2 regions of the Bacillus kalamii genome follow, and region 2 is predicted to be linked to the other one. Evidence: predicted binding sites of a transcription regulator. Region 2 holds the regulator's gene; the other holds the start of a gene.
What was found. The regulator NrdR, encoded in region 2, represses ribonucleotide reductase genes. The targets are predictions, from matches to a motif close to AACACNATATATNGTGTT.
Positions count from the first base shown of each region.

Region 1: a site for NrdR is predicted at 3,757-3,774, ahead of ABC357_RS22710 (anaerobic ribonucleoside triphosphate reductase). Genes of this name have one in related genera too.

Region 1 is NZ_JBDFMI010000006.1:979,831-996,144, forward strand. It holds gene ABC357_RS22695 (DeoR/GlpR family DNA-binding transcription regulator) at 1-688, shown strand, start outside; gene pfkB (1-phosphofructokinase) at 685-1,602, shown strand; gene ABC357_RS22705 (PTS fructose transporter subunit IIABC) at 1,619-3,478, shown strand; gene ABC357_RS22710 (anaerobic ribonucleoside triphosphate reductase) at 3,790-6,147, shown strand; gene nrdG (anaerobic ribonucleoside-triphosphate reductase activating protein) at 6,165-6,692, shown strand; gene ABC357_RS22720 (NETI motif-containing protein) at 6,867-7,061, shown strand; purine riboswitch at 7,139-7,240, shown strand; gene ABC357_RS22725 (hypothetical protein) at 7,241-7,375, shown strand; gene purE (5-(carboxyamino)imidazole ribonucleotide mutase) at 7,380-7,868, shown strand; gene purK (5-(carboxyamino)imidazole ribonucleotide synthase) at 7,852-8,994, shown strand; gene purB (adenylosuccinate lyase) at 9,013-10,305, shown strand; gene purC (phosphoribosylaminoimidazolesuccinocarboxamide synthase) at 10,497-11,222, shown strand; gene purS (phosphoribosylformylglycinamidine synthase subunit PurS) at 11,210-11,464, shown strand; gene purQ (phosphoribosylformylglycinamidine synthase subunit PurQ) at 11,461-12,147, shown strand; gene purL (phosphoribosylformylglycinamidine synthase subunit PurL) at 12,131-14,353, shown strand; gene purF (amidophosphoribosyltransferase) at 14,338-15,756, shown strand; gene purM (phosphoribosylformylglycinamidine cyclo-ligase) at 16,002-16,314, shown strand, end outside.
Region 2 is NZ_JBDFMI010000001.1:545,216-561,529, reverse strand. It holds gene ABC357_RS02905 (TrmH family RNA methyltransferase) at 1-4, opposite strand, end outside; gene sspI (small acid-soluble spore protein SspI) at 124-333, shown strand; gene ABC357_RS02895 (M42 family metallopeptidase) at 454-1,539, opposite strand; gene ABC357_RS02890 (dUTP diphosphatase) at 1,601-2,074, opposite strand; gene ABC357_RS02885 (sigma-w pathway protein ysdB) at 2,177-2,545, shown strand; gene ABC357_RS02880 (DUF1294 domain-containing protein) at 2,542-2,799, opposite strand; gene rplT (50S ribosomal protein L20) at 2,875-3,234, opposite strand; gene rpmI (50S ribosomal protein L35) at 3,272-3,472, opposite strand; gene infC (translation initiation factor IF-3) at 3,503-4,006, opposite strand; ribosomal protein L20 leader region at 4,080-4,216, opposite strand; gene thrS (threonine--tRNA ligase) at 4,359-6,290, opposite strand; T-box leader at 6,416-6,661, opposite strand; gene ytxC (sporulation protein YtxC) at 6,725-7,582, opposite strand; gene ABC357_RS02850 (S41 family peptidase) at 7,666-8,946, opposite strand; gene ABC357_RS02845 (hypothetical protein) at 8,997-9,227, opposite strand; gene ABC357_RS02840 (hypothetical protein) at 9,270-9,503, opposite strand; gene dnaI (primosomal protein DnaI) at 9,803-10,735, opposite strand; gene ABC357_RS02830 (replication initiation and membrane attachment family protein) at 10,742-12,145, opposite strand; gene nrdR (transcriptional regulator NrdR) at 12,235-12,693, opposite strand; gene speD (adenosylmethionine decarboxylase) at 12,926-13,300, opposite strand; gene ABC357_RS02815 (glyceraldehyde-3-phosphate dehydrogenase) at 13,582-14,616, opposite strand; gene coaE (dephospho-CoA kinase) at 14,810-15,409, opposite strand; gene ytaF (sporulation membrane protein YtaF) at 15,436-16,077, opposite strand; gene mutM (DNA-formamidopyrimidine glycosylase) at 16,151-16,314, opposite strand, start outside.

The sequences.
Region 1 (16,314 bases), on a different contig from region 2:
GCAATGTTTAGTCCAGACAACTGATTCATCAGAATCAACTATCCGTAGAGATTTGGCTTTACTCGAGGAAAAAGGGTTGCTGAAGCGAATACATGGAGGCGCTACACTTCCTTATTCTAAAATTGATGAACCGGACATGCAGGATAAATCAACCAAAAACCTTCAGGATAAGAAACTGATTGCTGAATATGCGGTTGGCTTAATCCGGGATGGCGATTGCATTTATCTGGACGCCGGAAGCACCTTATCGGAAATGCTGCCTTATCTGAAAGAAAAAAAGGTGGTCGTTGTTACCAATGGATTGATGCATATCGATTCGTTGATTGCTTCCAAAATAACTTCTTATCTATTAGGCGGCCGTATTAAAGGAAATACAAAAGCCATAGTAGGATCGGTTGCGCAGGAAAATCTGAAGCAATACCGATTTGATAAATGTTTCTTGGGTATGAACGGAATTGATCCCCAATTAGGATTCACGACACCGGATCCGGAAGAAGGAGCCCTTAAACGAATAGCGATGGACTTAGCAGAAGAAGCGTTTGTCCTGGCAGATAAAACAAAATTTAATGATACGTTTTTCTCGAAGGTAGGAGAAGTGGCGGAAGCTACAATCATTACAGCAAATATTGATCATAAGCTTCAGAAGGCTTATCAAGAGAAAACCAAAATAAAGGTTGTGACAACATGATATACACAGTAACGCTTAACCCTTCAATCGATTTTATCGTTGAAGTAGATGATTTTAAATTGGACCATTTAAACCGAATGGACCGTGAAAGCAAATTTGCAGGCGGTAAAGGAATTAATGTATCGCGTGTATTGGCGCATATCGGGATACAATCAAAAGCGCTTGGATTTCTTGGCGGTTTTACCGGCGGCTTCATCCAAGATACTTTGGAAGAGGAAGGTATACAGGCAGACTTTGTAAAGGTATCAGAAGATACGCGTATTAACATAAAGCTTAAAACAGGCAAGGAAACGGAGATCAACGGCCAGGGACCGAATTTGTCTGCTGAAAATATGGATGAGCTTATGAAAAAGCTGGATGTGCTGAAGGACGGCGACATTCTTGTCTTGGCGGGGAGCATACCTCCTTCATTGCCAAAAACACTGTATTCGGAGTTAACGGCTGCATTCAGTAAGCGTGGAGTAAAAGTGGTGGTCGATGCAGGCGGTTCCGTCTTGGCAGAAGTATTGAAAGATCATCCTTTCTTGGTGAAACCGAATCACCACGAGTTAAGTGAGTTATTTGGGACAGAAATCACCACTGTAGAAGATGTCATCCCTTTTGGCCGCAAAGTGGTCGAAATGGGTGCCCAAAATGTTATTGTGTCAATGGCAGGTGACGGAGCGTTGCTTTTCACAGGCGGAGAGGTGTATACAGCCACAATTCCAAAAGGGAAGGTCCGCAACTCCGTTGGGGCAGGTGACTCGCTTGTTGCTGGATTCATCGGTACGTATTCACAAGAACATGATTTCGTAAAGGCTTTCCAGGTAGCAGTCGCTACAGGGAGTGCTACAGCATTCAGTGATGATTTGGCATCGAAAGAAAAAATCGATTCTTTATTGAATCAAGTAAAAATCGAAAAAATACAAGGTTAAGGTGGTATTGAACATCATGAGGATAACAGATTTATTGAAAAAAGATACCGTCATCATTAATCTTTCCGCTAACACGAAAGCAGAAGCGATTGATGAAATGGCGACGAAATTATATGAAGCAGGTCGTTTGAACAGCCTAGAAGGATACAAGGAAGCGATTCTGGCTCGCGAAGCGCAAAGTACGACTGGAATCGGAGAAGGGATTGCCATCCCGCATGCAAAGACGGATGCAGTAAAAACGCCGGCTATTTTGTTCGCTAAATCATCTGAAGGCGTTGATTATGAATCATTAGATGGCCAGCCAGCTCACTTGCTGTTTATGATTGCAGCAAGCGCAGGCGCAAACAATGAACATTTGGAGACTCTATCACGTTTGTCTTCATTATTGATGGATACAGCATTTCGCCAAGAATTGCTTAATGCCAAGACGCCTGATGAAGTCATTGCTATTATCGATAAAAAAGAAACAGAAGAAGATGGGGAAGAAGAAGCAGTTGCCGAAACTTCTGCAAATGAAACTCTTGTACTAGCGGTTACAGCTTGCCCGACAGGAATTGCGCATACGTATATGGCAGCAGATGCGCTAAAAGCAAAAGCCAAGGAGAGAGGCATTGCATTCAAAGTTGAAACAAATGGATCTACTGGGGTAAAAGGCAAGTTAACGCCTGAAGATATTGAAAAGGCAACTGCCATTATTGTTGCAGCTGATAAGAAGGTCGAGATGGACCGTTTTGCAGGAAAGCATGTTATTGAGGTGCCTGTTGCAGCAGGTATCCGCAAGACAGATGAATTGCTGGATAAAGCGGTTCAGCAAGATGCTCCAGTTTACCAAGCGAGCGGAGACAGCAAGGCCTCTGGGGATGAAGATAAAGGAAATAAGTCTTACTTCTATAAACCAATCATGAATGGCGTTTCCAATATGCTTCCGTTTGTTGTGGGCGGCGGTTTGCTTATCGCCCTTTCATTCCTTTTCGGTGGAATCCATGCAGAAGGTGTTTTTGCTGAAGCGCTTAATACAATCGGCGCAACTAATGCATTCAGCTTATTAGTGCCTGTTCTTGCCGGATTTATAGCTATGGCGATCGGTGACAGACCAGCATTCGCTCCAGGTATGGTCGGCGGTTTATTGGCTGCTACTGGCGGCGCCGGATTCCTTGGCGGTTTAATTGCCGGATTCCTTGCAGGTTATGTTGTTATTGGCCTGAAGAAATTATTTGCAGGCCTTCCACAAGCTTTTGAAGGCATTAAGCCAGTCTTGTTATATCCATTCTTCGGAATGCTGGTTGTCGGCTTAATTATGATTTTTGTTGTCAATACACCTGTTAAATTCGTGATGGATGCTCTAACTGGATGGTTAGGCGGCATGACCGGGACAAATGCTGTCTTACTTGGTATTATTCTTGGCGGTATGATGGCGGTCGATATGGGTGGTCCGATCAATAAGGCTGCATTTACGTTCGGTATCGCTATGATTGATGCAGGCAACTTTGCTCCACAAGCGGCTGTTATGATCGGCGGTATGGTTCCGCCGCTAGGATTAGCTATTGCAACTACTTTCTTCCGCAATAAATTTACGCAAGCGGAAAAGGATGCTGGAAAAACAAACTATGTTATGGGTCTTTCGTTCATTACAGAAGGCGCTATCCCATTTGCGGCTGCGGACCCAATCCGTGTCATTGTCAGCTCTGTAGTTGGTGCAGCGGTAGCTGGCGGTTTGGCTCTATTCTTTGGATGTACATTGCAAGCGCCGCATGGCGGAATTTTCGTCATTTGGGCGGTTAAGAATCCTGTCATGTATTTTGTATCATTAGTCATCGGTTCCATAATCACTGCCTTAATGGTCGGATTTTGGAAGAAACCAGTGGACCAAAAATAAGAATTCAATCCCTTCAATGAAATGCATTGAGGGGATTTTTTTATGGGTTAATAATGTTAATATTCAGTTATTGTTAGAAATTCTTTTTCAAAAAATGAATAAATCGTGAAGAATTTAAAACGGCACGCTTACAATGCACCATTATGCCAAAACATAAATTGACTCTAAAACTTTATTTTGATAAGTTGGTAGTATCTTAATAGAATGTAACCCTTTAACGAAGTTGAAGGGGATTTTTTTCATGTATTTTACTATATATAGTTTAATCTGTATATTTTTTATCAATATATTGTGTTGGGAGTTGGGAGTGCATGATTACAGAAGTTAGCAAGAGGGATGGCAGAATCATCTCGTTTGACCCTGAAAAAATAACAAGAGCGATCTATAAAGCGGCCCAGCAAGTGGCTGAAAAAGAAGGGAAAGAAGCAGATTACCATCTATCAGAGGAACTGATGGGTTATGTGGTTACACTGCTGAATGAGACATATAAAGAGCATGTTCCGACGGTGGAGGAAATCCAGGACGTAGTAATCAAAGTTCTGGTTGAACACGGCCATGCCAAAACAAGTGAGCAATATATCCTCTACCGGGCCGAGCGAAGCAGAATAAGGGATTCAAAAAGCAGATTGATGAATGCGATTAAGGAGATTACATTCTTAGATGCAGATGATGCCGATATTAAGAGAGAAAATGCTAATATAGATGGAAACACAGCGATGGGAACGATGCTGCAATACGGAAGTACGGTATCTAAAGAATTTTGTAAAAGCAATGTCTTAAAACCGTCGCATTCAAGTGCACATGACGAGGGCGATATTCATATCCATGATATGGATTTCTTGAATATGGGTACATTAACATGCTGCCAAATTGATTTAATCCAATTGTTTGATGGCGGTTTTTCTACAGGCCACGGTTTTCTGAGGGAGCCGAACGATATTAGCTCCTATGCTGCTTTGGCTGCGATTGCGATCCAAAGCAACCAGAATGACCAGCACGGCGGCCAAAGCGTTCCATACTTTGATTATGGACTGGCTGAAGGTGTAAAGAAAACATTCAAGAAAGTGTATACGAGCCATTTGAAAAAAGCCATTAAGCTGTATAAGGATTTGGAGGAAGACCAAGCTGAATTTGTGAAAGAAGCGATGCTGATCGCAGAAAATGATACGCGCTGCCGTCTGCAAATGACGTTGGACGATCGCTATAAACAAGCAGAAAAAGAATTGATCATGAAAATATTCCAGATTGATGATGAGCTTGCTGAAAAAATTCAGGCCTTTGCTTATAAGGAAGCCTATCAAGAAACGAATAAACGGACGTACCAAGCGATGGAGGCGTTCATCCATAATTTGAATACCATGCATTCCCGCGCTGGAGCACAAGTGCCATTCAGCTCAGTCAATTTCGGGACAGATATAACGCCGGAAGGCAGAATGGTCTCAGAGAATTTACTTCTTGCCTTGGAGGCAGGGTTAGGAAATGGAGAGACTCCTATCTTTCCTATTTTAATCTTTAAGGTGAAAGAAGGAATCAATTTAAACGCTGGGGATCCCAACTATGATTTATTCAAGCTTGCGTGCCGTGTATCCGCCAAACGGCTATTTCCAAACTTTAGCTTCCTGGATGCTCCTTTCAATGCCCAATATTATGTGGAGGGAAGACCGGAAACGGAGGCTACTTATATGGGATGCCGAACCAGAGTGCTTGGCAATGTGTGCGGCGACGATATCGTCAGCGGCCGCGGCAATATTTCTTTCACTACGATCAATTTGCCCCGCCTTGGCATTAAGCACGGCTTGGTATACGCTGATAAAGCTGACCTTAAGGGCTTCTTCACAGAATTGGATGAGAAAATCGACCTGATTATCGACCAATTGCTGGAGCGGATGGCCGTACAGGGAAGCAAGCGTGTGAAGAACTTCCCGTTCTTGATGGGACAGCATATTTGGCATGGATCGGAAGAGCTAGGATGGGAGGATACATTGGAAGAGGTCATCAAACAAGGGACCCTTACGCTCGGATTTATCGGGCTGGCCGAGTGTCTGGTCGCCCTTACCGGCAAGCATCATGGTGAGAGCGATGAATCCCAGAAGCTCGGGCTTTCCATTATAGGCCATATGCGGCAACGGATGGACGAAGCAGCTGAAACGTACGGTTTGAATTTTTCTTTGATTGCGACACCTGCGGAAGGGCTGGCAGGCCGCTTTACTAGTATGGACCGCAACAAATTTGGTGAAATAAAAGGCGTTACCGATAAGGAATATTATACAAATTCCTTCCATGTGCCAGTTTATTATAAGATTAATGCTTTTCAAAAAATCGAGAAAGAAGCTCCGTATCACGAGCTGACGAATGCCGGCCATATTACGTATATTGAACTTGACGGCGATCCAACGAATAACCTGGAAGCTTTTGAACAAATTATTCATGCCATGAAAGATGTGGGAATCGGTTATGGCAGTATTAACCATCCAGTCGATAGAGATCCTGTGTGCGGCTATACAGGGGTAATTGAAGGGGATGTTTGCCCTTCATGCGGCAGAAAAGAAGATGACGAAAATGTAAAATTTGACCGGATTCGCCGTATTACAGGCTATTTAGTCGGTACGGTCGACCGATTTAATAATGCCAAGAAAGCGGAAGAGCGCGATCGCGTTAAACATATGTAAAAGAGGAGTGAAAAGGGATGGCTGCGAAACTGAGATTGGCTGCCCCGTTGCAATTTGACAGCATTGTCGATGGTCCAGGGCTGCGCATGGTTCTTTGGACGCAAGGCTGCACGCATGCTTGCGAAGGCTGCCACAATCCCCAGACTCACGCTCTGGACGGGGGAGGACTATATGATAGTGCAGAAATCATTAAAGCTATGGAACAGTCCAAGCTTCAGAGGGGCATCACCTTTTCTGGGGGAGATCCTTTGCTGCAGCCGGAAGGGTTATTGCCGATAGCGCAAGCAGCCCATCGTATGGGATTTGATGTATGGGCGTATACAGGCTTCCTCTGGAACGAATTAATGGATAAGAAGCATCCTAAATATAAAGAGATTCAAGTTTTACTGCCTTATATAGATGTACTGGTCGACGGTCGCTATGTCGAACGAAAGAAACATATTGACCTGTTATTCAGGGGTTCTTCCAATCAGTGCATTATCGATGTGAGGAAATCGCTGGAGGCCGGCCGTAAAATTGTACTGGACCATTATATGGAACGATGAAATTACTAATAGTGGACAGGAACGCCCTTGAAGAGAGTGGACATCTTCAGGGGCGTTTTGCTTTATATTCACTTTTCTGCCTTGTCTATTAAGCGGAATTTCGTTACACTTACTGCAATATACTAAGAAGGAAGTCCGCTTCGGGCAAAGACAGAGATGGAGGGCAGCAGCTACATGACTGCAAAAAAGAAATTTGAAGTAGAAGATAACGAAACAATCGATATGTGCTTAGACCGGATCAACCAAGAAGGCTATATGCCGGTCCGTCGAATCGAAAAGCCGGTTTTTAAAGAAATGAAAAAAGATGGGAAAGTCATTTACGAGCCGGTTGCTCAAAAAATTGTTTTTGATACAATTAAAAAACCTTAAAAACGAACAATTGATTATGATGAAGTTTTAATGTTCGATTTTAGGTTGACAATAAATTAATTAACTTGTTAATATGTAACTATATTACATGTGTCTCTCATATAATCTTGGGGATATGGCCCATAAGTTTCTACCCGATTGCCGTAAATGATCGGACTATGAGAGGAAGTACATACTATATGGGTGAATTATCTTGTCTTCCTCAGGAAGATAATGGATTTTTTAACTTCCCGGATAGTTTACTTTCTCTTGCAGAAGTAGACTATCCGTTTTTTGTTGTTTTTGGTTTTATGGCGAATTCAGATGGGAGATGAGTGGATGAAGCCGGTAGTTGGCGTCATAATGGGAAGCATTTCAGATTGGGAAACAATGAAACATGTATGCGAGGTGCTGGATAAGCTGGAAATTCCATATGAAAAGAAAGTGGTTTCTGCACATAGGACACCAGATCTTATGATGGAATATGGAGAAACGGCAAGAGAAACAGGCTTAAAAGTGATCATTGCAGGGGCGGGCGGTGCTGCGCATCTGCCTGGTATGGTAGCGGCTAAGACAACGTTGCCGGTCATCGGTGTGCCTGTCCAGACAAAAGCGTTGAATGGAATGGATTCACTGCTGTCAATCGTCCAGATGCCAGGCGGCGTGCCAGTCGCAACTGTTGCCATCGGGCGTGCAGGCGCAACAAACGCAGGCTTGCTGGCTGCACAAATTCTTTCAACTGCTGATTCTTCATTGGCGGAACGGCTTGATGAAATGAGAAATGAAACGGAAAAGAAGGTGCTTGAGAGCAGTGGACAACTTTTGTAACGCCATTTTACCAGGACAGACAATTGGGATTATCGGAGGCGGCCAGCTAGGGAGAATGATGGCCCTTGCAGCGAGGAATGCCGGATTTAACATTGCGGTTCTTGATCCAACCCCGCAATGCCCATGCGGCCAGGTTGCCGATTATGAAATTACAGCTAACTATAACGATATAGAGGCCATCAAGAAATTGGCTGAAATCAGTGACGTCATCACATTTGAATTTGAAAATATAAGCGGAGAGGCTCTTGAATGGCTGACCGAGCATGCATATGTTCCACAAGGGTCGAGCCTGTTAAAGATCAGCCAGAACCGAATAATAGAGAAGAGAGCCATTCAGAATGCCGGTGTCCAAGTAGCCCCATACGAGGTTGTGCAGCAAGCGGAAGATTTAGAAGATGCGGTCAGGGAAATCGGTTTCCCATGCGTCCTGAAGACAGCTACAGGCGGTTACGATGGGAAAGGCCAGTATGTACTGAAAAGTGAAAAGGATTGTTCGGAAGCTCAGAGTTTGCTCCAGCATGGAGAGTGTGTGCTTGAAGCCTGGGTCCCTTTTGAAAAAGAAATATCGGTGATTGTGTCGCGGAATGTAAATGGTGAGACAGCTGTCTTTCCGGTAGCGGAGAATATCCACCTTGAAAATATATTGCATCAAAGCATTGTCCCTGCCCGAATCAGCAAGGATACTGAACATGAGGCCCTGCAAAAAGCGTTACGTATTGCAGACCATACAGAAATGGTCGGGTTGTTGGCCGTTGAAATGTTTGTGACGAAAGAAGGGCATATTTATATTAATGAATTGGCTCCACGTCCGCATAATTCCGGCCATTATACGATGGAGGCTTGTGAAACATCGCAATTTGAGCAGCATATCCGTGCGATTTGCAATTGGAAGCTTGGAAACACGGCTCTTCTGAAACCGGTAGTAATGGTGAATATATTGGGAGAGCATGTTGAACCATTGCTGAAAAATATTCCAGACTTAGAAGATTGGAAGATCCATCTGTACGGAAAGGCTGAAGCGAAGCGGAAGCGGAAAATGGGACATGTGAATGTATTAAGGGAAACGATAGAGGAAGCGTTGGCAGAAGCGGAAGCCAGCGGCATTTGGACAGAGCGCCAAGCATAATAATCGGAGGTATTACAAATGATTGAACGTTATACAAGACCTGAAATGGGCGCAATTTGGACAGAAGAAAACCGTTTTAAAGCATGGCTGGAGGTAGAAATCCTGGCTTGTGAAGCTTGGGCTGAGCTTGGGGAAATCCCTAAAGAAGATGTGAAGCTTATCCGCGAAAATGCATCTTTTGATGTAGACCGGATCAAGGAAATCGAAGAAGAAACACGCCATGACGTAGTTGCATTTACGCGAGCTGTCTCAGAAACATTAGGAGAGGAGCGGAAATGGGTGCATTATGGGCTTACGTCAACAGACGTTGTTGATACTGCTCTTTCCTATCTGATTAAACAAGCAAATGAAATTCTCCAGGCCGACCTAGAACGATTCATCGGTATTCTTAAAGAGAAGGCCCAGGAACATAAATATACGGTTATGATGGGGCGTACACACGGTGTCCATGCAGAACCGACAACTTTTGGACTGAAGATGGCACTTTGGTATGAAGAGATGAAGCGCAACCTGGAACGCTTCAAAGCAGCGAGAGAAACGATTGAATATGGAAAGATGTCAGGGGCTGTCGGCACATACGCGAATATCGATCCATTCGTTGAGAAATATGTTTGTGAAAAACTGGGGACTAAGCCGTCGTTGATTTCCACACAAACCTTGCAGCGTGACCGCCATGCACAATATATGAGCACGTTGGCTTTGATTGCCACAAGTATCGAAAAATTTGCCACTGAAGTGCGTGGATTGCAGAAGAGCGAAACACGGGAAGTAGAAGAGTTTTTCGCGAAAGGGCAAAAGGGATCTTCCGCCATGCCTCATAAGCGCAACCCGATCGGTTCCGAAAATATGACTGGGTTGGCACGTGTTATTCGCGGGTATATGTTGACTTCTTATGAAAATGTCTCGTTATGGCATGAACGCGATATCTCTCATTCTTCCGCTGAGCGCATTATCTTGCCGGATGCAACAATTGCCCTTAACTATATGTTAAATAGATTTGGCAATATTGTTAAGAATCTTACGGTGTTCCCGGATAATATGAAACGCAATATGGACCGGACACTTGGATTGATTTACTCTCAAAGAGTATTGCTGGCATTAATCGATAAAGGGCTTGTTCGCGAGGAAGCGTATGATACAGTCCAGCCGAAAGCCATGCAGTCATGGGAGGAGCAAGTTCCATTCCGTACACTGATTGAAGGGGATGAAAAAATTACGAGCCATCTGTCCCCTGAGGAAATTGCAGATTGCTTCGACTATCAATATCATTTGAAAAATGTTGACTTTATTTTTGAACGCTTAGGTTTATAATAGGTACCCCCCCTCTGCCGGAGGGAAATGCTGCGGTATTGTTCTTTACGGCGCACAATCCTAAGGTGGCTCTGTGTGCCTTATGGAAGAGGATAAAGCTGACAATTAAAAACATCTGTGGAGTATAAAGGTCTTCCGGATGTTTTTTTAACACTATATTTTGCCAATATTCCAAAAACGGAGGCATACACATGGAAAAGCGAGCATTGCTATATCAAGGGAAAGCAAAACGGGTTTACGCAACAGAACAAGAAGGGGTTGTTTGGCTGGAATATACAGACCAAGCAACTGCATTCAACGGCGAGAAGAAAGAACAGATTGCCGGAAAGGGCGTTCTGAATAACGAGATTACAAGTTTGCTATTTTCAATGCTTAAAGAAGAAGGGATTGAATCCCACTTTATAGAGCGAATTTCAGACCGCGAACATTTGGCTAAAAAAGTGGATATCGTACCTTTGGAGGTCGTTGTCCGCAATATAGCTGCCGGAAGTCTTTCGAAAAGGATCGGCCTTGAAGAGGGCGTTGTTCTGAAGCATCCGATCATGGAATTTTATTATAAAAACGATGATCTTGGAGATCCGCTTTTGAATGATTCGCATATTGAGCTTTTGGGTCTGGCGACTGGACAGGAGCTGAAGCGAATAAGCGATCAGGCTTTGAAAATTAATGAAGTGCTTACCCGTTACTTCGACGGGCGGTCCATCCGTTTGATCGATTTCAAATTGGAGTTTGGCAAGCTGCCGGATGGAGAAATCATCCTGGCAGATGAAATTTCGCCGGATACGTGCCGCCTTTGGGACAAAGAAACCGATGAGAAGCTTGATAAGGATGTGTTCCGCAGAAATCTTGGGAACATTACAGATGCATATGAACAGATATTAACCCGACTTGGAGGAACGAAAACATGTACAAAGTAAAAGTGTATGTAACATTGCGTGAGAGTGTATTGGATCCACAGGGAGCTGCCGTGAAGCATTCATTGAACAGCCTTTCATATGCAGAGGTAGAAGACGTCCGCATCGGAAAATATATGGAATTATCCATTGGCAAGACTGACCGCGATATCCATGATGTGGTGAAGGAAGTGTGTGAAAAGCTGTTGGTGAACACAGTGATTGAAGACTACCGATATGATATCGAGGAGGTTGTCGCCCAGTGAAATTCGCAGTGATTATGTTCCCAGGTTCCAATTGTGATGTTGACATGTTCCACGCAATCAAGGATGAGCTGGGAGAAGAGGTTGAGTATGTTTGGCATACAGAAGGCGACCTAACCGATTTTGACGGCATTCTTCTTCCGGGGGGATTCTCCTATGGAGACTACTTGCGTTCTGGAGCGATCGCCCGGTTTTCAAATGTGATGGAGCAGGTAGTGAAAGCTGCTGAAGCCGGCAAGCCGGTGCTTGGCGTCTGCAATGGGTTCCAAATCCTTCTGGAGGCGGGGTTATTGCCTGGGGCCATGAGACGCAATGAGAGCCTGCATTTTATCTGCCGGAATGTACAGCTCAAGGTGGAGAACAATGAAACAATGTTTACCAATATGTACAATCAGGGGGAGATCATCACGATCCCTATCGCCCATGGCGAAGGAAATTATTATTGTGATGAGCTTACTTTACAAAAACTGAAAGAAAACAAACAAATTGTCTTTACATATGAAGGGAATAATCCGAATGGCAGCCTTGGGAGCATTGCTGGCATTACAAATGAAACAGGGAATGTACTTGGAATGATGCCGCATCCTGAACGTGCTGTCGATTCATTATTGGGCAGTGCAGACGGGCTTAATCTTTTTAAATCTATCGTCAAACAATGGAGGGAATCATATGTCGTTACTGCTTGAGCCAAGTCCGGAGAGTATTTTAACGGAACAAATATATGCAGAAATGGGATTGTCTGCTGAAGAATTCGACATGGTGAAGAACATTCTTGGGCGTTTGCCGAATTATACAGAGTTAGGCTTATTTTCAGTCATGTGGTCAGAGCACTGTTCTTATAAAAATTCCAAGCCTGTATTGAAAAAATTCCCTGTCACCGGTGAAAAAGTGCTGCAAGGTCCCGGAGAAGGAGCTGGTATCGTTGATATCGGCGATGGGCAGGCAGTCGTGTTTAAAATTGAATCGCATAACCACCCGTCAGCCATTGAACCGTACCAAGGAGCTGCAACAGGAGTGGGCGGCATTATCCGTGATGTTTTTTCAATGGGAGCCCGTCCGATTGCCATGCTGAATTCATTGCGCTTCGGAGAATTGGATGATGCACGCGTTAAATATCTATTCAAGGAAATCGTAGCAGGAATAGCCGGTTACGGGAATTGCATCGGCATTCCGACGGTAGGAGGAGAAATCCAATTTGATGATTGCTATGATGGAAATCCATTAGTCAATGCTATGTGCGTAGGATTGATCGACCATAAAGATATCAAGAAGGGCCAGGCGCACGGCGTCGGCAATACAGTCATGTATGTAGGTGCAAAAACAGGGCGCGATGGCATCCATGGAGCCACATTTGCTTCCGAGGAATTGACTGAAACATCCGGCGATAACCGTCCCGCTGTCCAGGTCGGCGATCCTTTTATGGAAAAACTGCTGTTGGAGGCTTGCCTTGAACTGATCCACTGTGATGCACTTGTGGGGATTCAGGATATGGGAGCTGCCGGTCTTACTAGTTCCTCTGCAGAAATGGCCAGCAAAGCCGGGTCTGGGATTGAAATGAATCTGGATTTGGTGCCTCAGCGTGAAACAGGTATGACAGCATATGAAATGATGTTATCCGAATCACAAGAGCGGATGCTGATTGTAGTGACGAAAGGCCGCGAGCAGGAAATTGTCGATCTATTTTCGAAGTATGATCTTGAAGCTGTGGCAATCGGCCATGTAACGGATGATAAACAATTGCGCTTGCTCCACAACGGGAAAGTGGTGGCCGATGTGCCGGTTGATGCATTAGCTGAGGATGCTCCTGTATATCATAAACCATCCTCAGAGCCTGATTACTATGCTAAGTTCAAAGATATGGATTTAGACACGCCTACCATTGAAGATTGCGGCGGGACTTTGAAGCAATTGCTGTCACAGGCGACAATTGCAAGCAAGGAATGGGTATACGACCAGTACGATTATATGGTCCGCACCAATACAGTCGTAGCGCCCGGATCAGATGCGGCAGTGCTCCGTATTCGGGAGAGCAACAAAGCATTAGCGATGACCACTGACTGTAATTCACGCTATATCTATCTTGATCCGGAGGTTGGCGGAAAAATTGCCGTGGCGGAAGCGGCGCGGAATATCGTATGCTCTGGCGCTGAGCCTCTGGCTATTACTGATTGCCTGAATTTCGGAAATCCAGAGAAGCCAGATATTTTTTGGCAAATTGAAAAATCCACCGATGGCATGAGTGAAGCTTGTACTTTCCTTGGGACGCCAGTCATCGGAGGGAATGTATCACTTTATAATGAAACAAATAGTGAAGCCATCTACCCCACGCCTGTAGTCGGCATGGTTGGATTGGTGCACGATTTAGCTCATATTACAACTCAATATTTCAAGCAAGCTGGTGATGCAGTCTATATTATCGGCTCGGCCAAGCCGGAATGGGGAGGCACCGAACTGCAGAAGCTTCTTCACGGTGAGATTTTCGGGCCTGCTCCAGCAATCGACTTAACGGTTGAAGCAAAACGCCAAAACCAATTATTGAATGCGATCCGTGCAGGAATCATATCTTCTGCGCATGATGTAGCGGAGGGCGGATTAGCTGTTGCCGTTGCTGAATCATTATTCGGCGGAAAAGGATTTGGCGCCTCTTTGACAGTGCATGAAGATGCAGTAACAGAATTGTTCAGTGAAACGCAATCACGCTTTGTCGTGTCAGTTCCACAGAGCAAACGAAGCCAGTTCGAGCAGCTTGTCGAAGATGCCGAGTTCATTGGCGATGTCACAGATTCAGGAACGTTGGTTGTTATGGATGGGAAAGGCGAACAAATACTTCGAGAAGACTTGAACGAATTGGAGTCTGCCTGGAAAGGGGCAATAAGATGCTTGCTGAATTAAAGGGATTGAATGAGGAATGTGGCGTCTTTGGAGTATGGGGGCATCCTGATGCGGCCCAGATCACCTATTATGGCTTGCACAGCCTTCAGCATCGTGGACAGGAAGGCGCTGGCATGGTTCTGACAGATGGCCAGAAACTAACGGGTGTTAAAGGAGAAGGCCTTGTGACAGAGGTTTTCACAGAGGAGCGGATGAAAGGGATTTCCGGCAAAGGGGCAATCGGCCATGTTCGCTATGCGACTGCTGGAGGGGGCGGGTATGAGAATGTCCAGCCTCTCCTTTTCCATTTCCAAAATGAAAGCATGGCTCTCGCCCATAATGGAAACCTGATCAATGCCACGCAGCTGAAGGCACAGCTTGAAGCACAGGGAAGCATTTTTCAGACAACATCCGATACGGAAGTGGTCGCCCATCTTATCAGAAGATCAGGATTCACAAGCTTGAAAGACCGCGTCAAAAATGCACTCAGCCTGGTGAAGGGGGCATATGCTTTTACAGTCATGGGAGAAAAAGAGATGATTGTCGCTCTTGATCCACACGGCTTGCGTCCGTTATCCCTGGCGAAATTGGGGGATGCCTATGTTGTTGCATCGGAAACATGCGCCCTTGATTTGGTTGGCGCTGAAATCATCCGCGATATTGATCCGGGGGAATTGCTGGTTATCAATGACGAGGGTGTGACAGCTGAACGCTTTGCGATATCACAGAACAGAGCGATGTGCGCCATGGAATATGTCTATTTTTCCCGCCCAGACAGCAATATTGATGGAATCAATGTACACACGGCCAGAAAGAACATGGGCAAGAAGCTTGCGATGGAAGCATTGATTGATGCAGATGTCGTGACAGGTGTTCCCGATTCGAGTATTTCAGCGGCAATCGGCTATGCGGAAGCATCCGGAATCCCTTATGAAATGGGCTTGATCAAAAACCGCTATGTCGGCAGAACCTTCATTCAGCCATCCCAATCTCTTCGTGAGCAAGGTGTAAAGATGAAGCTAGCTCCTGTCAGGGGAGTTGTCGAAGGGAAAAGGGTTATTATGGTCGATGACTCGATCGTAAGGGGAACGACAAGCAGACGGATCGTCACGATGCTGAAGGAAGCTGGAGCGAAGGAAGTGCATGTTGTCATATCTTCCCCGCCCATCAAGAACCCTTGTTTTTATGGAATTGATACATCAACACGTGAGGAATTAATCGCTTCCGAGAAATCAATTGAGGAAATCCGAGAGTTGATCAATGCGGATTCATTAACATTTTTAAGCGCCCAAGGAATGGTTGAAGCAATTGGTCGCCCATTTCCTGGTGAAACAGGCGGGCAATGCATGGCTTGCTTTACAGGGCATTATCCAACCGAAATTTTCGATGAGGAAACAGTGAACCGTCCGATTCCGGTATGCTGATTGACATCTAAATAAAGCTGGCTCTCCAAGTGATGGTTATTTTTAGCGATCAGCCGATGAAATAATAACATCGCTCCATGGAGGCGGTCGGCCATGTGACTGTGAAAGAAACATAGTGTATAACCGAAATTTTTCGGAAAGTATCTAAAAAAGAATGAATGTAGCAATTGGACGCGCAAAGCGATTCAGAAAGGGGAAGTGCTTTTTTGAATACGGTTTGCGCCGATCATTTGGGAGGATCGAAAATGGCGAATGCATACAAGCAGGCAGGAGTAGACATCGAGGCTGGCTATGAGGCAGTCAATAAAATGAAAAAACATGTTCAAAGAACAGTCCGGCAAGGTGTAATGAGCGGGCTTGGAGGCTTTGGAGGAATGTTTGACCTCTCTTCACTCCAACTGAAAGAGCCGGTCCTTGTTTCAGGAACAGACGGTGTGGGAACAAAGCTGATGCTGGCATTTATGATGGATAAGCATGACACAATTGGAATCGATGCTGTGGCAATGTGTGTGAACGACATTGTTGTACAAGGGGCGGAGCCGCTTTATTTCCTTGATT
Region 2 (16,314 bases):
TCATGATTTTTCATTCACTCCTTTTCTTCTGCCCAATTTTTCCTAGTATAACCTAACTTATTATACATAATAAACGGACACTTGAGAAAAAATATAATGAAGTACATTCTAGGAGGAGTCTTAATGAATTTAAATCTGCGGAATGCTGTCATCCATAACGTAGCCGGCAATACACAGGACCAGCTCGAAAACACAATCGTCGATGCCATACAAAGCGGCGAGGAAAAAATGCTTCCAGGCCTCGGGGTTTTATTTGAAGTGATTTGGAATAATTCAACTGATGCCGAAAAAAAAGAAATGCTGTACGCACTAGAAAGCGGATTGAGCAAATGATGAAAGGGCATGGATTCTTCCATGCCCTTTCATCTAGCTTGGATAAATCAATATACAGACCCATTTTCTGTTTAACCAAAGAAAACACGAGGGTCATCATGCTCCTCGTGTTTTGCTCTATTATTCAAATGTAATTTTATTGACTGCGTCGCGGTCCAGTCTTTTGATGACTTCAGTAATTAATTTCACTGTGTTTTCATAGTCATCACGATGCAGGACAGCTGCATGCGAATGGATATAACGCGTTGCAATCGTAATGCTTAGCGCAGGAACACCATTAGCCGTTACATGGATGGAACCAGAATCCGTGCCTCCACCTGGCATGGCATCGAATTGGTAAGGAATATTCATTTCATCGGCTACGCCAGTTACAAAATCCCGCAATCCTTTATGTGAAACCATGCTTGCATCATACAGGACAATTCCCGGACCCTTGCCTAGCTTACCCATTGCCTCTTTTTCCGATACTCCTGGTGTATCTCCGGCAATGCCCACATCTACAGCAAATGCCAAATCAGGCTGCACTTTGAAAGTAGCTGTTTTCGCACCGCGAAGCCCCACTTCTTCCTGTACGGTTCCGACTCCATACACGATATTAGGATGCTTTTCGTTTTTAAGATTTTTCATGACATCAATTGCGATTGCGCAGCCGATACGGTTATCCCATGCTTTGGCCATCAGCATTTTAGGATTGTTCATCACCGTGAATTCAAAATATGGCACCACCATATCCCCGGGGCGAACGCCCCATTCTTCTGCTTCTTCACGGCTGGAAGCTCCGATATCAATGAAGATATCTTTAATATCAACCGTTTTTTTGCGCGCCTCGGCAGTCAGAATATGAGGCGGTTTAGAGCCCATGATCCCAGTCAATTCGCCTTTTGACGTAAACAAGGTGACACGCTGGGCCAGCATGACCTGCGACCACCATCCACCTACCGTCTGAAAATAGACAAATCCTTTTTCATCAATGCGGGTAACCATAAATCCTACTTCATCCAAATGGCCGGCAACCATGACTTTCGGTCCGTTTTCATCACCTGTTTTTTTGGCGATTAAGCTTCCGAGTCCGTCGCTTACCACTTCATCGCTATAGTCTTGTATGTACTTGGTCATAACTTCCCGGACTTCTTTTTCATTGCCCGGGATACCGTTTGCATCCGTTAAATCCTTCAGCATTGCTAATGTTTGGTCTAATTGAGCCATTTAAAGTTTCCTCCCTATTCAAACTATTCTTATTATACTATGAAACCCTGCCATCCTGTCTTCAAGAAAGCATTTCATTTCTTGAAGTATAGGTTTCTTCTATATCTTTGCTCGAAAAACCGAGCAGCATCCCTAAATGCAGATATTTGTAGAATAAAATTTTATACATATCAAAAGACCGTTTTACTTTAAACAAATGGACCGCTTCGAATACATGGAGGAATTGGCTGGTCAACTCCTTTTCACCGCTGTAATATGAACCATCTACATACTTTCGGCTATCAAAACCGAACTCAATGCCCAAAGAAAGGATGGACTGGATTCCGTCTGCATATTCCTTCAGGATACGCTGCTTTGATTCAGGCTCTGTCGCACTCCAATATTTAAAGCATCGGGTGGCATTCGCCAATTCACCGAGTTCCACTAAAAGAGCAAGGAACTTCATATCCATTAGAGGCTCACCCTGCAATTGGCGATGTTGCTGGACATGCTGGTCGAATTCTTTTTGCATCCTGAATAATTGTTCTGTATTCATACCATTCTCCTTTAATATGAAATGATTGAAAAATGAAACCAACAGCACCCTTTATTCGTACGTATTCATATACAATTGTCCCATAACTTGAAGGAGGCTACAATGGTACTTCTTATGTCGCTCATTTTCACTCTTTTGTTAATCCTTTTTCTTTATTGCTCGGTTGGCTACATTATGAGCCCGGCACGCAGGCTCAATAAGGCTAAACGGCAAAGGCGGTTCTATTTGCTGGATGACTTTTCAAATCCCATGAAGAATTTTTTGCTTACCTATAAAGGCTTTCTAATGGAAGGCGAGAAATATGCAGATCGGCTTGAATCCGGAAACGTGGTCACCATCCACATTTGGCATTGCCAGCAGAAGGCCGTCAATAAGCTTACCGATTCAGATATCCGGTATATAGAGGATTCGCTTAACAGCCACTATCCGGAAGCGGAAATCGAGTGGAAGATTATTTATCCCGATGATTAAAGCACGGCAACATAAAGGATAATTAGGATTTGAAAAACAGCCAGGAATGGGAATCCGATCCGAAATTGGACATGCTTTGTTTTATGCCGGAAGTATTTCATACCGCACACTGATCCTGGAGCTCCGCCGATCCACGCAACGATCCATAAAGTCCTTTCCGATATCCTCCTTTTGTTCATCCGCGCTCTCGACTTATCAATCCCCATTAGAACGAAAGCAATCACGCTCATTATACATACATAGATGACTTCCATAGTCGGCATCCCCCTTTTTTCATAAAAAAAAGCCATTCGTTGAAGAATGGCTTTTCCCGTTATCAGAACGATAACTTATTTATCTAAATGTTTTTTTGCAGTGTTTGCTAATTCAGTGAATGCAGAAGCATCAGCAATTGCAAGGTCTGCTAACATTTTACGGTTAACTTCGATACCAGCAAGCTTCAAACCATGCATTAAACGGCTGTAAGAAAGACCGTTCATGCGAGCAGCTGCGTTGATACGAGTGATCCAAAGTTTGCGGAAGTCGCGTTTCTTTTGACGACGATCGCGGAATGCATACATTAGAGATTTCATTACTTGTTGGTTAGCAACTTTATATAATGTATGTTTTGAACCATAATAACCTTTAGCTAATTTAAGAACCTTTTTACGACGTTTGCGAGTAACAGTACCGCCTTTTACACGTGGCATGTATTTCCCTCCTATATAAATCGATGCGAACGATTAATTACTTAAGATTGTCTAACATATGACGAATACGTTTGTAATCGCCTGCGCTTACAAGACTAGCTTTACGAAGTTTACGTTTTTGCTTTGTAGATTTGTTTGCAAATAAGTGGCTAGTATATGCGTTTGAACGCTTAAGCTTACCAGATCCAGTTTTTTTGAAACGCTTTGCAGATCCGCGGTGAGTTTTCATTTTAGGCATACGGATTTCCTCCTCATTACAATCTAAAAATTACTTTTCGTTTTTGGGTGCTAAGATTAAGAACATGCTGCGTCCGTCCATTTTAGGAGCTTGTTCTACAGTAGCCAATTCTTTGCACTCTGCAGAGAAGCGGTCCAATACGCGCTGTCCGATTTCTTTATGAGTAATCGCACGACCTTTAAAGCGAATAGATGCTTTCACTTTATCTCCTTTTTCAAGGAACTTATGAGCATTGCGAAGCTTTGTATTAAAGTCATGCTCATCAATTGTCGGGCTCAAGCGAACCTCTTTCAAACTGATGATTTTTTGATTTTTTCGCGCTTCTTTTTCTTTCTTTTGTAGCTCAAAACGGTATTTTCCGTAGTCCATAATACGGGCTACAGGAGGTTTTGCGTTTGGAGCAACTAGCACTACATCAAGATTTACACGAGCGGCAATATCCAGAGCTTCGAATTTTGTCTTAATGCCCAATTGTTCACCGTTTTGGTCAATGAGACGAACTTCGCGGGCACGGATGCCCTCGTTTACCATCATGTCTTTACTAATAGTTAGCCACCTCCAAGGTTTATTTCCGAATACATTCGTTTAAGTTGACGAAGAACATAACCGCATTAAAAAAGTGTGGATGCTGATGCACCCACACGTATGATCACTAATAAGACAATTGTCAAATAGAAAACCAATAACCTGTAAACTGCTGTTTTAGCGTTAGCAGGTGAGAAGCGGGTGCTCCTTCTTTTCTCAAAGAAGTATTCAATTTCATACCTTAGAAATATAACACAGAATGTCCTGTATGTCAAACACAAAACAACTGTCTTAACAACAAAACTTATATTATCAAAGCTGCGTCTTTTTTGCAATAGCTTTTTAAATATTATTTAGTTGTTTAACGTGATACCTCTGCTGTAATCATGTTCTTGAACTCTTCAAATGGCACTGTTTCTGATTTTTGCTCGCCATACTTACGGACATTGACCGCATTTTCTTCCACTTCTTTATCGCCGACAACCAGCATGTATGGAATCTTTTGCATTTGTGCTTCACGGATTTTATAGCCGATTTTCTCATTCCGTTGGTCTAGGTCGACACGAAGTCCTTCAGCCTGTAATTGTTCGCGCACTTGCTTCGCGTAATCTAAATGAACATCAGGCGACACCGGAATGACTTGCACTTGGACAGGAGCCAACCAAGTCGGGAACGCACCTTTATATTCTTCAATTAGGAATGCAACAAAACGCTCCATAGTGGATACAACTCCACGGTGGATAACAACAGGGCGATGAGGCTTGCCGTCTTCACCTACATAAGTAAGGTCAAATCTTTCAGGAAGCAGGAAGTCCAGTTGTACTGTAGAAAGTGTTTCTTCTTTACCAAGCGCTGTTTTGACTTGAATGTCCACTTTAGGGCCATAGAATGCAGCTTCCCCTTCTGCTTCAAAGTAATCCAAGCCAAGGTCATCCATTGCCTGTTTAAGCATACTTTGTGCTTTTTCCCACATTTCATCGTCATCGAAATACTTTTCAGTGTCTTCCGGATCGCGGTAGGATAGGCGGAAGGAATAATCATTGATATTAAAATCTTTGTATACGGCTTGCACAAGCTGTACCACACGTTTGAACTCATCCTGGATTTGATCCGGACGGACAAAGATGTGGGCATCATTCAGTGTCATTGCACGTACGCGCTGCAGGCCGGATAGCGCTCCGCTCATTTCATATCGGTGCATCATGCCAAGCTCAGCGATACGGATCGGCAATTCGCGATAGCTATGGATATCATTTTTGTACACCATCATATGGTGCGGGCAATTCATTGGGCGAAGGACCAATTGTTCATTTTCCATTTCCATTACCGGGAACATATCTTCTTGGTAGTGGTCCCAATGTCCTGAAGTTTTATATAAATCAACGCTTCCGATAACCGGTGTGTACACATGGTCATAGCCAAGGCGCTGTTCTTTATCCACAATATAGCGTTCAATCACACGGCGGATTGTCGCACCCTTAGGAAGCCACATCGGCATCCCTTGGCCTACTTTTTGCGAAGAAGTGAACAAGTTTAATTCTTTGCCGATTTTACGGTGGTCGCGTTCTTTAGCTTCTTCCAATAAACGCAGATGTTCCGCTAAATCTTCTTTTTTGAAGAAAGCTGTGCCGTAAATGCGCTGAAGCATTTTATTATCGCTGTTGCCTCTCCAGTAGGCACCAGCCACGCTCAATAGCTTGAATTCTTTCAATTTTCCGGTAGAAGGCACGTGAACGCCACGGCAAAGGTCAATGAAATCGCCTTGTTCATACACAGTGACTTTTTCATCGGCAGGTATGGCGCCGATCAGTTCAACTTTATATTCGTCATCCTTGAACAGTTCAAGCGCTTCGTCGCGTGTGACTTCTTTACGAACGATTTCAATATTTTCGTTTATGATTTTTTTCATTTCTTTTTCAATGGCAGGAAGGTCTTCTGTAGAAATTGGCTGGTCTACATCGATATCGTAGTAGAAGCCTCCTTCAATGACAGGGCCGACTCCCAGTTTCACATTGTCTTTTCCGTACATTCTTTTCACAGCCTGGGCCATCAGATGCGCAGTACTATGGCGAAGAATTTCAAGCGCCTCTTCTGAATCCGGAGTGATGATTTCAATAGAAGCATCCTCAAGGATAGAGCGTTTCAAGTCATACATTTGTCCGTTGACCTTGCCTGCTAGAGCTTTTTTCTTTAAGCCCGGTGAAATGGAGGCAGCGATTTCTTCTGTTGTAGTACCTTGCCCAAACTCCTTGACAGATCCATCTGGGAATGTGATTTTTAGCATTTCAGACATAATATGTGTTCCTCCTTTTATTGTATGCTTGGACTTTGATGGCTGAATAAAGCCTGTCTAAGCGTTATATATAACATTGATTCAGGGGGCTCGCAGGCCAAGCAAAAAAGCCCGCCCCTGTATAATACAGGGACGAGCTGATATAATTATTATTAACCCGCGGTTCCACCCATGTTTTATCCAGCCGTTTGCCGGATAACACTTTAGAAGCTGATAACGGCAGCTGCCGTCAGTCGCTACATACAAGGAATGCGTTCACAACTGAAGTTTAGAGGTGGTAAATAAATCCCCCGGAATAGGAAGCTCCCAGCGCACGCTTCCCTCTCTAAAAACCGTTTGCAATTTATTCGTGTCCTCATCATTACTTTTACGTATGGTACGTTCGTATGTACATCATTATAGTTTGTTATGTTTATAAAAGCAAGAGAGGTTTGTTACTTTTCGTCTGCTATGTTCTGAAAATTGGCATTTTTTCCAAACTCGCTGAGCGGCAATATCTCAACCCTTTCTTCAAAGATCCGTCGGACAGTCATTAAAATGGGATGGTTTTCCTCATCACTGTATACCGACAGAATTTCTGGAGCAATTGATATAAGCGGAGCCAGCACATTCGAATCGATGTACATAGGATAATCCGAAAACAGGCGCCTGTCCGTATAGCGGACCAAATCAGCCCTGTTCAATTCCTGCAATGAATCATTATAGAACATAAAATGTTCCTTGTGCACAACGTGAAGCCGGGGCAATTTAGGCGAGACAGAATGCATATACCCGCGCAATGTATGGATAAAATTAAGGTATTCCTGTTCCATTTTATACTCATCGATGGCCGTCTCTACAAAATACATAAGCTCTTGGAGAATTCTTTTTTCCCTGAAAGCGAGAAATGCTGAAAACGAAAAGGGGACCCCCCTTTCCAGTATAGATGACAGGCCTTCTTCTAAATTCTGCTGGAGACGCCCCCAAAAGGCAGTCGTCTGCTCATTCTCCATCATCATCATCATGCCCGCGATTTCTATTATCTGGTCACATTCATCCTGCTCTTTATAATAAAAGGATTCTTTTACAATCCGATCCAGCCACAATGGCAGCCACTCTTTTTGTATGTATATAAAGAAAACTCTCTTTAGCGGGACCAGAGCATCCAAGCCGCTTTGCTGTTCCAACCCCACAACTGTATTGCCTGCATTGCGGGACATATGTGAAAGCAATCTCTCATTGCCGGAATCATATTGACATATATGCAAAAATAGTTCCGCTTCATGGGCGGAATCAAAACTGATTGATACCAACCGTACCCCCCCTTACACATGTTCTATACATGTATATGGACATTCTTCTGTTTTAGAAGGAAAAAGGACGGTTTCAATCGGGATTATTTACAGACTTTGCTACTATCGGCAGCTTCAAGGCAATACAGTAAATCTACGTCTGTTCCTATATGCTCCGGCTTCCATGGAATATGGACATGGGGGACAATTCCTTTGCCTTGCATACCCTCCCCTTTATCAACGGACATCATTCTGGATGTCGCATACTGCAATTTGAATTCTTCCTTCCATGTTTGTTCCGCTAAATTTGCATAGTCATTCAAACCGGCAGTAGCCCTTCCTACTACAGTCACTTTCTTCGATAATTTGCATACATCAACAAAAGAATCGCCGGAACTGCCGCAGGCCACATCCGAAAGAATGAAAATTTGTTCCGGGTTCTTCCTTCCCTGTATATCGATGGATTGCCCAGAACGCTGGTGTACATATTTCTGAAATCCCTTTCCTTTATTAGCCTGCATTTCTCTAAGGCAGTGGTTGAAAAAATCCACACTACCCTTATCTTCGGTTATTTGGATAAACTCAAGGAACTCTTTGCTTCTTAATTCTACATTTCTCTTTGTATAATTCATTTCCATTGGATAGAGGTCGTCCGGAATAATGGTTGTCACTCCCACCGGAAAAATAAAGGGCAGCAATCCAAGAAAGGCAGAATCGGCTCCTCCGTAATTAATGCGGACATCCATAATCAACACACGGGATGAACAAAGCAGTGGTTCTACTTCGCCTATCAGCTTTCGGATGGCATCGGCATTGTCGAAGTCCGTCAATGTCATCTTTACAATGCCGTTATCCAGCTTTTCTGCACTATATTGGGGAGAATAGGGGACAACGGGGTATTTTTTCAACGCCTGCTTTCGGGCATGCCCATCCGGCTTCTCCACAGTAGCTTCATTGTACAGCTTCAAAATATCACTCCAGTTCTGCCTTTCCTCGGCTTCTCCATAGAGATCCTTTTTATGCCGGATGGCCAGCTCGCTAATTCCTTCCCCATCCAATGCGGTTATTTTATCGCCTGCCTGAAAATTTTTTTCACTTATAGACTCCGTTATATAGAGGGCATTCTGATACCTTCTCGTCTTGAAACCGCAGTAAGTCCGAGAGGCAGCTTTCACGTGATGGAATGATAAATGTTGATCCTTAAAATCCAGCAAATACTCCTTCACCAGTTTACAAAACAATTCCGACTCCCTTTCTGTTGAACCATCTAGCCGCTTTATTTTCTGTCTGTACTCCTCCGGGTGGTCCCATCCCTGTTTATCTTTAGCCCCTGCATAATCATGATGCATAATATCAATAATTTCTTCGAAAATATCTATAAACATTCTATCGCCCATCCTATCCCACTTTCCGCCATATGATTTCTAACAAATAATTATGCTACTATGCTTAATAAGCTGGAAGAAATGGTTTCACATATTCTCCGTTTTTTTATGTGCAGTGTTAACAGCATGAGAAGGGTAACAACCAGCATAGATGCCCATATGAACTGACTGCCATTCGGCTGCTCCTTGCCGCCCGCTGCTAAAATGGCAACTGAAGAAGCAGAAAGTATGACTGAAAACACCAAAAAGTATTTATCGCCAATCACCCAACCTCTTCTCAAAACCGACTCCTCCTTCGACCGCTACTTCCTATCCTCAAATGCTTACATGCCATTTACGAAAAGGGCCCATAAGATGGCTTGCAATCCAACACCACAGCCACTGCATATCCACGCCGCAATTAGGACGCCCCTATTCTCCCGTTTCTCGGCATATTCCCATTCTCGCAATCCTCTTCTCGCATTCAACGCTCCATAGATTCCCGGAACAACGCCAAAATAAGGCAGTAAAATGGACATGATCCCCAATACGAGCGTCACAGCCGCTTTTTTATCCATTTCTGCAACCTCCCCTTCCTTACCACTATATGAAGGGCACATCCATATTTTAACATATAAATAAAAAAGCGATCAGAGAGTAGATAGACCAACCTTCAGGAAAACCCTTTATCCAACAGGCTCTTTTCTGCTTATGAGAAGAGCAGAATCACCAAGCAATTGGAGTGGAAGGAGTTAGACTTTCGAAAGCGGATATCGCTCGCTATAGAAACAACAGTAAAAAGCTATACAAAAAGAGATCAAGCCTATTTCCACTTGATCTCTTCTTCCAGCCATCTGATTCGCTTACATTCAGGGATTTATTTTCTCCTATTCTCCCCGTCCAATAAATAAGGCAAAGCCAACGTACGGATACGCTCCATCAAGCGGGCAGCTTTAACTTCTTCCTTTTCCCCTCTTTGGGAGTATGTCAGATGGTTCTCCAATTGTTTGAAGTCAAAGTTTGACGTAAAGAAAGTCGGCAGCCGATCAGCCATCCGGTGCTGAAGGATAGGGCCAAGCACCTCGTCCCTAGCCCAACTGGTCATCGTTTCAGCTCCGATATCATCCAGCATAAGGACCGGCGCTTTTTTCACAAATTCAAGCTTCTCATTCAGCGTGTTGTCGCCAATAGCCGATTTAATCTCCCTTAAGAAATCAGGCACATAAATCAGCAATGAAGATATATGCTTATCCGCCAGATCATTAGCAATCGCTCCCAGCAAATAGGTCTTACCGACGCCGAAAGAGCCATAAAAGTACAGCCCCTTAGGCTTTTTGCCGGATATATAATCATCAATAAAAGCATCAGCGGCACTAACAGCCTTCAGCTTTTCAGCATTATTGATATCTATTTCCCCAAGAGTCGCCTTCAGGATATCTTTCGGGATATAAAGGCTTTGGATCAATTTTTCCCGATCTCTGCGATCATCTTCCTTTATCTTCTTATCGCACCGTTCATAAAAAAGCTCAATGCGGTTGCCCTGTAATCCCAGCTTGGGTATGTAGCCCTTCATCATATTTTTACATTCCGCCAGGCTTTTGCACTCCGAGCAATCGTGCACTTGGGTTGTAAATTCATACAGGTCCATTAAGCTTCTCTCAACCATATCTTCACTTATAGCCGAGCTATTACGATTCAGGAAGGCCACTACTTCTGGATGGGATAAAGTGTCTTTGCGGATAGCCTCGTACCTCTTGGCAAATGATTCAGTATGGGTGAGCTTCGAAAGAGATTTATCAATTTTTTTCACAACATATCACCCTTTTGCATTGTATTTTTTCTTTAATTTGGCTTGCATCTCTTCTCTTTGGCGGGCAAAATCAGGTTCTTCAGCCTTCGTTTGATCTGTACTGGCCTCAACCTTCCCTTCCTTAAGCCAATCAGGGACTATTTCTGTCCGCACAGCCTTCTTGCTATTGTAAGTGCTATTGCTGCCTTTGGCCTGTTTATTCTGGGATTTCTTATATTCCGCTCTAGCAAGCTCCATTGCATCTTTTACGGTTTTTACATTTTTTCTTGCCCATTGGCCCGCTATCGCCTTCACATAGGAATTCGTGAATTTCATATCGTTTATATTCATGACAAAATCGATGAGGACGTTCATCACGCCCGGCAGCAACTTTTGGTCAAGCATTACTTCTTCCACCGTTCTCATGACTTGGGAAGTCGGTTCTGCCCCATTGCCATATTGGCGCAATAATTCGCGCGGGGAAATCGTTTCAAGATGCTGAATAAATACATCCTCTTCAGATGCAGGTTCAGCTGCCGCCTGTCTATATTTAGCTGGCTGGATTTGTTCGGACAGTGATGGATATTCGTCGCTGTATTCGATTTGGAACCAGTCCCGTGCTGCTTTCCTTAATTCTTCTTCATCAATCTCGTTTTGTTCATTCATCGCCTTAATCACAAGCGATTGCATCACTAAAGGATTTATACCGTAAATAAATGAAAGCTTGGCTATCGTTTCTTTTATATTTTTCGAGAACGCCTTTTCCGGAACCAAAGAAGACTTCAACCCTGCAAAAAAAAGGCCAAAATCGAATGAATGACTGAATCCTTCTAGCTCCTTAGGCTGCACTTCCGAATGGAAGGCCTGTCCAGCAGCAGGCTCCAAGTCTCCTTTTGAATCTTCCGCCACGTACAATGATGTTAGATGCGAGGAGACGAAAACATCCGCGAAAGATTTGGTTATCTCTTCATAGGAACTCCGGTCGAATTCTTCATCGCAAAAGAATTTTTTCAATTTAGCGAATTGAACTTTACCGATTTTTTTATATAGGTATATATTCAGCATTCCATCTGTAAAAAATTGTTCAGGGGATAAAGGGGCCATCAGTTCATACACGAATGTCGTCTCTTCCTCATTTACCCTTTTGAATGCCTTCATTAACCCGATCCCTTCCAGCTTGACTCTTGCCTGGTATATGTCGTTCAAAGGCGCATCCAGCATATTCATTAAGCTGTAATGATTGGCTTCCTGAGACCAACGTTTATTGCTCTCCAATTCGCTCCACAGAGTCATATATAAACTTACACTTAGAGGGCCAATCAGCGGTTGATAGAGCATCGTAATGATCTTCCGGCTGTAATCATCCAATATTCCCTTTGTCGTCACTCTATATTGGTCGACAGGAAGCAGTTGCTGCCAATGATTCATCATCAACACTCAAACCTTTCAATGCTTATTATCCAGTAAAGATAAAACAATCTTCACTTTCTGTTAAAAAAAGAGCCAAATATACTTAGCTCTTAACGGTCTTTTTTTATTAAATCTTTCAGTTCTTCAATAAATACGTTAATGTCTTTGAATTGGCGATAAACAGAAGCAAATCTGACATATGATACTTCATCGATTTTAGCCAGGCGGTTCATAACCTTTTCACCAATTATCTCACTATTCACTTCAGTAAATCCACTGCTGCGCAATTCTTTCTCAACTTCCATGACGAGATTTTCAAGTTCCTTGAAAGGGACCGGCCTCTTTTCGCATGCTTTGATGAGCCCGCGCATAATTTTATCTCCAGAGAACTCCTCGCGCGTCCCGTCCTTCTTCACTACAATCAATGGCATCTCTTCTACCTTTTCAAATGTAGTGAAACGGAAACCGCACCGCTCGCATTCTCTTCTCCTTCTCGTAGAACGGCCATCATCAATCGGACGTGAATCCAATACCCGTGTACCATTGTGTTGACAGCTCGGACATTTCATATTATCAACTCCGTTATCTCTTAGTCGGACCATACTTGCAGATCGATGTTATATTGTATTCTTATATTATAAAAAACAAGCTATTTTCACAATAGCAAAGTGTTTTGTTCAGTGAGTCGCATTATAAGGCATATTCTTCCCTGCCAAAGGAGGACAGTATCCCCCTTTGGGCAAAACGAGAAAAATGGCATTAAAAAAAGAGGTGCATATACACCTCTTTGAGTTATCCAGATTAAAACACTTTCGCCTTGCTGACAGCGATCGGCCCCATTCCCCGAGGCAGCTCCACATTCTCCCTCGTCTCCGCTCCCAGAGCTTCGGCAATGTAGTTAGCCGCAATATTGGGATCAAGCTCACCGCATGTATAAACGTCTATACTAGCATACCCGTGCTCAGGAAAGCTGTGTATAGTCAGATGAGATTCCGAAATGATTACCACGCCGCTGACTCCCTGCGGGGCAAACTTATGAAATGCCACCTCTCGGACTTCAGCACCTGATCTTAATGCCGCATCAACAAAAATTTGCTCAATTCTCGCTACGTTATTCAACTTTTCAAAATCACAGCCCCAAAGTTCTGATATCACATGTCTACCCATCGTTTCCATGTCATATTCCCCCTTTTAACATTTTAAATTTCTCAATGCAAAAGTTAAAGACGTCCATAACTACCACGGGGGAAAGTTAGTCCAAAGAGGTCCTAACCCTTTAAGTAGCTACAGTGAAATTCTGTAAAAAGAAGTTCACGATGACTAGTATAAAGGGTACAGGAATATTTTTCAATAAATAATAGAATAAAATGTAAAAAATGTAACTTTTATGTTTCTTTTAAAACGGGCTGCTTCTCAATAAAATAGAAAACTCCCCTCACTAAGAGGGGAGCTTCTTATCATGAATTGGCCGGAACTTGATTCAACTTATTCAGTTCCTTTGCCACGTAATTGGTTAAATCAGCTACACGGCATGAATAACCCCATTCGTTATCATACCAGGCGAGCACTTTAATTTTATTCCCGTCCATAACCATCGTTGAAAGGCCATCAATAATGGCAGAATGCGGATTTGTATTAAAATCGACCGAGACAAGAGGTTCTTCCGTATATTCCATGATGTTTTTCAACGAACCATGTGATGATGTAAGGAAAGCACCATTCACATCTTCAGCGGTAACAGTTTGTTTTACATCCACTACCAAATCTACAAGCGAAACATTCGAGGTCGGAACACGCAATGACATCCCGTGCAATTTCCCTTGAAGCTGCGGCAATACAAGAGAGAGCGCTTTCGCGGCACCGGTCGTTGTCGGAATGATGCTTTGTGCACATGCTCTGGCTCGTCTCAAATCTTTATGGGGATTATCAATATTCTTTTGGTCATTCGTATAGGCATGTATAGTCGTCATCAATCCGTTGATGATGCCGAATTGCTCATCAATCACTTTTGCCACCGGAGCAAGGCAATTGGTTGTGCATGATGCGTTAGATATAACCGAATGCTTATTCAAATCCAATGCCCCTTCATTCACACCCATGACAATGGTAACGTCTTCATTTTTGCCCGGAGCAGTCAAAATGACTTTTTTAGCGCCCGCATCCAAATGCTGTGCTGCCTGATCCCGTTCATTGAACTTTCCTGTTGCTTCCACAACAATATCTATATTCATTTCTTTCCAAGGCAACTCACTCGGGTTGCGGCTTCCCGTAATGGCCACTTTATGCCCATTAACGACCAACGCATTTTCCTGGGCGATTACTTCTCCTAGAAATTTACCGTGGTTTGTATCGTATTTAACCAAGTGGGCCAGAGTTTCGGCCGGATAGCATGCATTGATTGCCACTACATCCACTTGATTATCCAACATCATTTTTCTAAATACCATTCTCCCAATTCGTCCAAACCCATTGATCGCAATTCTAGCCTTCATTTTTCGGCCCCTCCCGAATTAATGTTATACTTTTTATGTCCGTATCGCTATTAGTATAACATATTAAAACTTCAAATGTGAATATATTATGATAAAAATTATTAAATGTTTTCTCCATTTCCTTTATTAACCAATAAACACAAAAAAAGAGAATGCATTTAGCATTCTCTTTGAATAATAGCCAATGATTGAATTATATGATCGACCATCTGTGAAGTATATGGCGAATTTGTTCTTTCGTCTCTTCAATAGAACCGTTATTTTCAATTACAGCATCGGCCATTGCTTTCTTGTCTTCCAACGGCATCTGCGAACGGATTCTTGCTTTTGCCTCTTCCTCGGAAAACCCATTCCGTTCCATAAGGCGTTTTAATTGGACAACGTAATCAACATACACAAGAATCGACTGGTCGACAGTCCCCTGCAGCTTGCTTTCAAACAATAACGGAATATCCATGAACACAACCGATTCTCCTCTTGCAAACGCAGCATCGCGCTGTTCATCCATATACTCTCTAACAGCAGGATGGACAATACTGTTTAACAGCAACCGTTTTTCTTCATCATGGAAAATGATCCCCCCCAGTTTAGCGCGGTTTAGAGTTCCATCTTCACATAAAATATCTCTTCCAAATTGTTCAACTACAGTTCCATACGCTTTTTGGCCCGGCTCAACTACTGCACGGGCAGCCACATCCGCATCAACCACCGTGTATCCCATTTCTGTAATCATGGCACTGACTGTACTCTTTCCACTTGCAATCCCGCCTGTGATTCCTATTATTCTGTTCATTGTCGGCAATCCTTTCACATCCTAGATTACCTCCATTTTAATATACCGATCAGTATGAGTAAAATCCCTGGCAAGAACGTTAATTTATTGATCCAAAGCTGATAAGAAAGCTTATGCCCGAAAATCATGCCGGCTTTAAGCAGCAACGAGCCCATTATTCCAACAAATCCTGCCAGAATAAAAGGAGAATAACCGAGCATAGCTGCCCCTATGCCCGCGCCAAAAGAATCAAACGAAAGCGCTAACCCAAGAAAGATGGCTTCCATGCCTACAATGGTTCCTGACCGGTCCAAGTCCGCAGCCATTGGTTTTTTCAAAATATTGATAGCTATGCCGAATGCCTTCACTTCAAAAGAAGCAATCACTCTATCTTCCTGCAATTCTTCTTTATCTGTTTCACGCGATCTAAATGTTTGGAAAGTAATCCAAATGCCCATTAAAATCAATAGGCCGCCGCCGAATTTCGCAGCGAAAGCCGGGGATAAGACGTGGCTCAACATCCCACCTATCAACATGCTCAACAGAAAGGTGGCTGTAGACATGCAAGCGATAATGAGGATTGAACCTAAAGGTATTCTCATTTTTCTGAGGCCATAAGTAAATCCTACGCTGAAGCTATCAAGGCTGACAGCTATAGCTAGCAAGGTGAATGCAAGTACATTAGACATGCAAAAAGGCTCCCTCCCTACAATCGAATACGATAGTATATGGAGAGAGCCTATGGATTGTTGCTAGTCCCTGCTATTTTTGGCAAGTCGGGCAATAATGGGTGCCCCTTCCGGCTACCCTGATTTTATCAATATGGGAATCGCACTCTGTGCATAGTTCTCCTGCACGGTCATATACCAAAAGCTGCTGCTGAAACATGCCTATTTGGCCCTGAGAATTCAGGTATGTCCGAATCG